2 regions of the Lelliottia sp. RD5 genome follow, and region 1 is predicted to be linked to the other one. Evidence: predicted binding sites of a transcription regulator. Region 1 holds the regulator's gene; the other holds the start of a gene.
The links. The regulator Fur, encoded in region 1, represses iron uptake genes when iron is present. The targets are predictions, from matches to a motif close to ATAATAATGAGAACNACTATCAA.
Positions count from the first base shown of each region.

Region 2: a site for Fur is predicted at 1,680-1,702, ahead of feoA (ferrous iron transporter A). Genes of this name have one in related genera too.

Region 1 covers NZ_JBVYHQ010000001.1:1,472,804-1,477,189, reverse strand. Annotated here, with positions in the region: gene chiP (chitoporin ChiP) at 232-1,629, shown strand; gene chiQ (ChiQ/YbfN family lipoprotein) at 1,683-2,012, shown strand; gene fur (ferric iron uptake transcriptional regulator) at 2,147-2,593, opposite strand; gene fldA (flavodoxin FldA) at 2,885-3,415, opposite strand; gene ybfE (LexA regulated protein) at 3,573-3,860, opposite strand; gene ybfF (esterase) at 3,989-4,386, opposite strand, start outside.
Region 2 covers NZ_JBVYHQ010000012.1:64,331-68,716, forward strand. Annotated here, with positions in the region: gene AC0LWE_RS21820 (Tex family protein) at 1-1,469, shown strand, start outside; gene feoA (ferrous iron transporter A) at 1,744-1,971, shown strand; gene feoB (Fe(2+) transporter permease subunit FeoB) at 2,002-4,320, shown strand; gene feoC ([Fe-S]-dependent transcriptional repressor FeoC) at 4,330-4,386, shown strand, end outside.

The sequences.
Region 1 (4,386 bases):
TTTTTTAATGACAAAACCCTTCCTGATGTATATGTTACAAATCACTACCAATTATGTGCACTTCGTCATAATCCTGCATTTTGCCCACTGAAAAGCATTGATAATTCGCGTCGCGAAAAATAGTCTACAGACGGTAGTTAATTCGAGGGTATTTATAACTACCCCTGACCGTTTGGTCTTTTTAGATTTTTCGCCGTTTAAGGCGCTTTAATTCGTCAAAGAGGAACAACTATGCGTACGTTCAGTGGCAAACGTAGTGCGCTGGCGCTGGCTATTGCCGGTGTGACAGCAATGTCTGGCTTTATCGCTTCTCCGCAGGCTCAGGCAGCAGGCTTTATCGATGATTCCACGCTCACGGGCGGTATCTATTACTGGCAGCGTGAACGTGACCGTAAAGACGTCACCGAAGACAAATACAAAACCAACCTGTCCCATTCCACCTGGAACGCCAATCTTGATTTCCAGTCTGGTTACGCTGCGGACATGTTCGGGCTGGATATTGCGGCGTTTACTGCCATCGAGATGGCGGAAAATGGCGACAGCGCCCACCCGAACGAAATTGCGTTCTCCTCCAGTAACAAAGCCTACAAAGAAGACTGGTCGGGTGATAAGAGTGGAATCAGCCTCTACAAAGCGGCCGCTAAATTCAAATACGGTCCGGTTTGGGCACGCGGTGGCTATATTCAGCCAACCGGTCAGACGCTGTTAGCCCCACACTGGAGCTTTATGCCAGGGACGTATCAGGGCGCTGAAGCCGGAGCAAACTTTGACTATGGCGATGCGGGCGCGTTGAGTTTCTCCTATATGTGGACCAACGAATATAAAGCGCCATGGCACCTTGAGATGGACAAGTTCTACCAGAATGACAAGAAAACCAAAGTCGAGTATCTCCACTCGTTAGGGGCGAAATATGACTTTAAAAACGATTTAGTGCTGGAAGCGGCGTTTGGTCAGGCAGAAGGATACGTGGATCAGTACTTCGCCAAAGCCAGCTATAAATTCGATATCGTTGGCGGCCCGCTGTCGACCAGTTATCAGTTCTACGGTACGCGTGACAAAGTCAGCGATGGCGGTGTGAACGATCTGTATGACGGCACGGCATGGCTTCAGGCGCTGACCTTTGGCTACAAAATCGGGCAGGTTGATTTACGCCTGGAAGGGACATACGTGAAGGCCGAAGGTCAGCAGGGCTACTTCCTGCAGCGTATGACGCCGACCTACGCATCTTCAAATGGTCGCCTGGATATCTGGTGGGATAACCGTTCGGATTTCAACGCCGATGGCGAGAAAGCCGTATTCTTCGGTGCCATGTATGACCTGAAAAACTGGAATCTGCCGGGCTGGGCAGTTGGCGCATCTTACGCGTATGCATGGGACGCAAAACCTGCGGATATGGCGACGCCGGACGCTTACTACGATCCGAACTATCGCCTGAAAGAATCCTCATACAGCCTCGATGCCATCTACACCCTTCAGGACGGTCGCGCGAAGGGCACGATGTTTAAACTGCACTTCACTCAATACGACAACCATTCCGACATTCCAAGCTACTCGGGCGGTTACGGCAACATCTTCCAGGACGAGCGTGACGTGAAATTCATGGTCATCGCACCCTTCACCATTTTCTGATGAACACGCCGGCGGGATGATTCCCCCATCCCGCCGGAATGGAGACTGATATGTTGAAAAAATGTGTTATCGTCGCGATGCTTGCATCGGGACTGGTCGCCTGCGCACAGCCGCAAGCACCAAAAGAAGACTCACGACTGAAAGAGGCCTACAGCGCCTGTATTAACACCGCCGAAGGATCGCCAGAAAAAATTGAAGCCTGCCAGAGCGTGCTGAATGTGCTGAAAAAAGAGAAAGCGCACGAGCAGTTTGCGACGCAGGAAAATGTGCGGGTGCTGGATTACCAGGCCTGTATTCAGGCGCGTCAAACCGGCAATGATCAGGAAGTGGCAAAGCGTTGTGACAAGATCTGGCAGGAGATTCGCAGCAATAACACTAAGTAATTCTCTTTTGCCACGCCCGGTTGTGCGCCATCCTGATGCGAGTTGGATGGCGCACAACCGGGTTTTTTATTTTTAGCAGGTCTAGCAGGCAAAAAAAAGCCAACCGTCAGGTTGGCTCAGAGTATGCAAGACGATTATTTGGTGTCGTGCGCGTGATCGTTTTCGCGGCAATCGCCTTCAGCACAGTGACCGTAGAGGTACAGGCTGTGGTTGGTCAGACGGATACCATGACGAGTGGCAATCTCACGCTGACGAGATTCGATAGATTCATCGCTAAATTCAATCACCTTGCCGCAATCCAGGCAGATGAGGTGATCGTGGTGATGCTGTTGTGTCAGTTCGAAAACGGATTTACCGCCTTCAAAATTATGACGGGTGACAATCCCGGCGTCATCAAATTGGTTCAGAACGCGATAAACGGTCGCCAGGCCAATCTCTTCGCCCATGTCGATCAGACGTTTATACAAGTCTTCCGCACTGACATGGTGATTGTCCGGCCCTTGCAGTACTTCCAGAATTTTTAAACGAGGAAGCGTAACTTTCAGGCCAGCCTTCTTTAATGCGGTATTGTTGTCAGTCATGCGGAATCTGTCCTGTTGCTAAACGATTCACTTCTAAAGAAGAAGTGACAGAAAATGCACTTGGGATAATGCGTTTCATTATAGAACTGCCATGCCTAAATGAAAACTGCAAGTCTCAAGCAAAGTATGCTTATAAAAACGTGGTATCGCCAACAAAGTTGAGCGAAGGCATCCACTTTAACCTGGGATATTGTACAGGTATGAAAGCAAAAGTTAAAAATTTGTAGCAATTATTTTAATTGGAATTACCTATCAATGCGGCGCAACAGTTTTGCAGCGCCGCACGATCAATCAGGCATTCAGGATATCGTCGAGGTGAAGTTCTTCGCGGATCTGCTTAACCCATTTGTCTACGCGTTCTGCGGTGAGTTCTGGTTGACGGTCTTCGTCAATCGCCAGGCCCACAAAATGATCGTCATCCGCAAGGCCTTTAGACGCTTCAAAGTGATAACCCGCCGTTGGCCAATGACCGACAATCGCCGCGCCGCGCGGTTCGATGATGTCGCGAATGGTGCCCAGCGCATCACAGAAGTACTCTGCGTAATCTTCCTGGTCACCGCAACCGAACAGCGCGACCAGCTTACCGTTAAAGTCGACTTCTTCCAGCGTTGGGAAGAAATCGTCCCAGTCACACTGTGCTTCGCCGTAGTACCAGGTTGGAATGCCCAGCAGCAGAATATCGTAACCTTCGAGATCTTCTTTACTGCTCTTCGCAATGTCATGGACGTCGGCAACGTCTTTACCTAGCTGTTTTTGAATGTTTTTTGCGATGTTTTCGGTATTACCGGTATCGCTGCCGAAGAAAATGCCGATGATTGCCATGAGTAAAATAACCTCTTGAAACTTAATGGTATGGTGGCACAAATTGTCCACGGATAAGGGCAATCATAGCAGAACAGAGAAGTCAGCGGAAACAGCTATCACGCGGGACTGCACTCTGTGCTACATGAAAGTGGGGTAAGGGCGATTTTTCAGACTTTTACTGTGAATGGCGCAATGCCTGCAGTTGCAGCATAAGCATCTCTTCGATCAGCTCGCTGCGGCTGATTTCACGGGCCTCAGCCAGTTCGCTTAGGGCGTCGACTGCGTCCGCATTGAGTTTTAACTCGACGCGTTTAAGCCCACGACTTTTGTCGCGTTTAAGCTGGTTTCGCTTATTGATGCGCAACTGTTCATCGCGCGAAAGCGGATTGGTTTTAGGTCGTCCCGGTCGACGTTCAGTCGCGAACAGATCTAATGTCGTACGGTCCGTTTGTTCTTTGGCCATGATTCAGAGACTTCGGGGAAAACGAGCGGCCCTGCTATTGCCGGGGCGATGAGCGCGACATCATACATTACTGATATCAGCACGCCAACGACTGGAGGCCAACAGGTGTCCAGTCGCTGACATTTTAATCAAATCGCGTTCTCAGAGAGATAACGGCGGATGGCGCGCAGCACCGCGTCCGGTTTTTCGGCGTGAACCCAGTGGCCTGCACCGGCAATCACATGCGCACGCGCCTGCGGGAATTGCGCCAGCAGCGTATCGCGATAGGCTTCTGTGACATACGGTGAATTGCCGCCGCGAATAAAGAGCGTAGGGGCCTGCCAGGCTGGAATTGGCTGCCAGCCAACAATGTTATCGTATTGATCCCACAGAACCGGGACGTTAAACCGCCACGCGCCCTCGACGAACGACTTCAGCAGAAACTGCACCACGCCTTCTTCATCTAAATGCTCGCGCATAATCGCCGCAGCCTGCTGACGGGTTTTCGCATTGGCTTCAGTGACGGCATTGATCGCCGCAAAAATTT
Region 2 (4,386 bases), on a different contig from region 1:
TGATGCACCTTGAAACTGAACTGATGGGCACCGTGCGCGAACGCGCTGAAGACGAAGCCATCAATGTCTTTGCCCGTAACCTGCATGATCTGTTGATGGCCGCTCCGGCGGGCCTGCGCGCCACGATGGGTCTCGATCCCGGCCTGCGTACCGGCGTGAAAGTGGCTGTCGTTGACGCCACCGGCAAGCTGGTCTCCACCGACACGATTTATCCGCATACCGGTCAGGCAGCAAAAGCCGCCGTGGCCGTGGCGGCGCTGTGCGAGAAACATAACGTCGAGCTGGTGGCGATTGGTAACGGCACGGCATCCCGTGAAACCGAGCGTTTCTTCCTGGACGTACAGGAACAGTTCCCGAAAGTCACCGCACAGAAGGTGATCGTGAGCGAAGCGGGGGCATCGGTCTATTCCGCGTCCGAACTGGCTGCGCTGGAATTCCCGGATCTGGACGTTTCCCTTCGCGGCGCCGTCTCTATCGCCCGTCGTTTACAGGATCCGCTGGCCGAGCTGGTGAAGATCGATCCGAAATCTATCGGTGTGGGTCAGTACCAGCACGACGTCAGCCAGACCCAGCTGGCGCGTAAGCTGGATGCGGTAGTGGAAGACTGCGTGAACGCCGTTGGCGTGGATCTGAACACCGCGTCCGTCGCGCTGCTCACCCGTGTGGCTGGGCTGACGCGCATGATGGCGCAAAATATCGTCTCCTGGCGTGATGAGAACGGACAGTTCCAGAACCGTCAGCAGTTACTCAACGTCAGCCGTCTCGGGCCAAAAGCCTTTGAACAGTGCGCGGGCTTCCTGCGTATCAACCACGGCGATAACCCGCTGGATGCCTCAACGGTTCACCCGGAAACGTATCCGGTGGTGGAACGCATTTTGGCCGTCACGCAGCAAGCGCTGAAAGATCTGATGGGCAACAGCGCGGAACTGCGCAACCTGAAAGCCGTCGATTTCACCGATGAGCGATTTGGTATCCCGACCGTTACTGACATCATCAAAGAGCTGGAAAAACCTGGCCGCGACCCGCGTCCTGAGTTTAAAACGGCGAAATTTGCTGAAGGTGTGGAGACGATGAAAGATCTGCTGCCTGGCATGATTCTGGAAGGCGCAGTCACTAACGTCACCAACTTTGGCGCGTTTGTCGATATCGGCGTGCATCAGGACGGTCTGGTCCATATTTCTTCCCTGGCGGATAAGTTTGTTCAGGATCCGCATACCGTAGTGAAAGCGGGCGACATCGTGAAGGTGAAAGTGCTCGACGTGGATATGCCGCGTAAGCGTATCGCGCTGACAATGCGTCTGGATGAGCAGCCTGGCGAAACCAACGCACGCCGTGGCAACGGCAGTGGTGCACGCGAACAGGCACGCCCGGCGGCAAAACCGGCGCAACCGCGCGGTCGCGACGCCCAGCCCGCAGGCAACAGCGCGATGATGGATGCGCTCGCTGCGGCGATGGGTAAAAAGCGTTAATTCTGCATCTCACCCTCCTCCTGAAAAGGCGGAGGGTTATTTATGCAATGTGGAACCGATTGCATATCCGTATTTAAACCGACAATTATCACCTCGTTAACAAATAAGTGATTTCTCTCTCACCTGCAAAATCATTAAATATTGAGCAAGGTCAAACTGTCCGCGAATTAATAGCCATAACAACATTACGTCACATTTTAAATATTGCTGGTAGAAACCATTCTCATTATCATTGCATCTGTTGATTATTTAACCTTCGGTGAAAGTGGTGTCTATGCAATTCACACCAGACAGTGCCTGGAAAATTACCGGTTTTTCCCGCGAAATTAGCCCGGCCTATCGTCAGAAACTGCTGTCATTAGGCATGTTGCCTGGCTCGTCCTTCCAGGTCGTTCGCATTGCGCCGTTGGGCGATCCAGTTCATATCGAAACCCGACGCGTTAATCTGGTCCTGCGCAAAAAAGACCTCGCCTTATTAGAAGTCGAAGCCTTAACCCGATAAATCGCCAGTCGTTATTCCGAGTCTACAACAATGAAAAAATTAACCATTGGCTTAATTGGTAATCCTAATTCCGGCAAGACCACGTTATTCAATCAGTTAACCGGCGCACGTCAGCGCGTGGGAAACTGGGCTGGCGTAACGGTCGAACGTAAAGAAGGTCATTTTTCAACGACCGACAATCTCGTCACACTCGTTGATCTGCCCGGGACCTATTCGTTAACCACGATCTCGTCGCAGACCTCGCTCGATGAGCAAATTGCCTGCCACTATATTTTGAGTGGCGATGCGGATTTACTGATTAACGTCGTCGATGCGTCCAATCTCGAACGTAACCTTTACCTGACGCTGCAACTGCTCGAGCTGGGCATCCCGTGCATCGTTGCGCTAAACATGCTCGACCTGGCAGAAAAACAGCAAATTCGCATCGACATCGACGCGCTTTCCGCTCGCCTTGGCTGCCCGGTTGTGCCGCTGGTGTCGACCCGCGCACGGGGTATTGATGCCTTAAAGCTGGCCGTCGATCGTCACTCGCAAAATACCGATCTTGAGCTGGTACATTACGCAAAACCACTGCTGCAAGAAGCCGATTATCTGGCGCAGGAAATGGCGCAGACGATGCCGCAAAAACAGCGCCGCTGGCTCGGCCTGCAAATGCTGGAAGGTGATATTTATAGCCGTCGCTACGCTGGCGATGCCGCGCAGAAGCTGGATATTTCCCTCGCGCGACTCAATGAACAACTCGACGATCCGGCGCTGCATATTGCCGATGCGCGCTATCAAAGTATTGCCGCCATTTGCGAAGTGGTCAGTAACACGCTGACGGCGGAACACAGCCGTTTCACCGCAGCTGTCGATAGAATTATTCTGAACCGTTTTCTCGGCCTGCCGGTATTCCTGCTGGTGATGTATTTGATGTTCCTGCTGGCCATTAACATTGGTGGGGCGTTACAACCGCTGTTTGATGTGGGGTCGGTGGCTATCTTTATTCACGGGCTGCAATGGGTTGGCTACACGCTGCACTTCCCGGAATGGTTGACCATTTTCCTGGCTCAGGGGATTGGCGGCGGGGTTAACACCGTACTGCCGTTAGTACCGCAAATTGGCATGATGTATCTGTTCCTCTCTTTCCTTGAGGATTCAGGTTATATGGCCCGCGCGGCATTCGTCATGGATCGTCTGATGCAAGCGCTCGGTTTACCGGGTAAATCCTTCGTTCCACTGATTGTTGGATTTGGCTGTAACGTGCCGTCGGTGATGGGCGCGCGTACGCTGGATGCGCCTCGCGAGCGCTTGATGACCATCATGATGGCACCGTTTATGTCTTGCGGTGCGCGCCTGGCCATTTTTGCCGTATTTGCTGCGGCCTTCTTCGGCCAGCAAGGCGCGCTGGCGGTCTTCTCGCTGTATATACTCGGCATCGTGATGGCAATTCTCACGGGTCTGATGCTCAAACACACCATCATGCGCGGCGAAGCGTCACCCTTTGTGATGGAACTGCCGGTTTATCACGTTCCGCACGTGAAAAGCCTGCTGATCCAAACCTGGCAGCGCCTGAAAGGCTTTGTTTTACGTGCAGGTAAAGTGATCGTGATTGTCAGCATTTTCCTGAGTGCGTTGAACAGCTTCACGCTCGATGGCAAAGCCGCAGATAACATCAACGACTCCGCCCTGGCCTCCGTCAGCCGTGTCATTACTCCGCTGTTCAAACCGATTGGCGTCCACGAAGACAACTGGCAAGCGACCGTGGGGCTATTCACCGGCGCGATGGCGAAAGAGGTGGTCGTCGGTACGCTGAACACGCTCTACACGGCAGAAAATATTCAGGAAGAGGCGTTCAACCCAGCGGAATTCCATCTCGGCGATGAGCTGTTCGGGGCGGTCGATGAAACCTGGCAGAGTCTGAAAGGCACCTTCAGCCTGAGCGTCCTGGCTAACCCTATCGAAGCCAGCAAAGGCGATGGCGAGATGGCAACAGGCGCGATGGGCGTGATGAGCGAGAAATTTGGCAGCGCGTCAGCGGCTTACAGCTACCTGATTTTTGTGTTGCTCTACATCCCCTGCATTTCCGTGATGGGTGCGATAGCGCGCGAATCCAGCCGCGGTTGGATGGGTTTCTCGGTTCTGTGGGGGCTGAACATCTCCTACTCACTCTCTACCGTTTTCTATCAGGCGACCAATTTCAGCCAGCATCCGCGCTACAGTCTGGTGTGCATTCTGGCGGTAGTGCTGTTTAACGTTGTTCTGCTTGGCCTGCTGCGTCGGGCGCGAAGCCGCGTCGACGTTAACCTGCTGGCCACCAACAAGACGGCAGCAAATTGTTGTAACAGCCCGGCTGGCGACTGCCACTAAGAGGTCAACATGGCATCCATGATTCAGGTGAGAGACTTATTGGCGCTGCAGGGACGCATGGAGGCA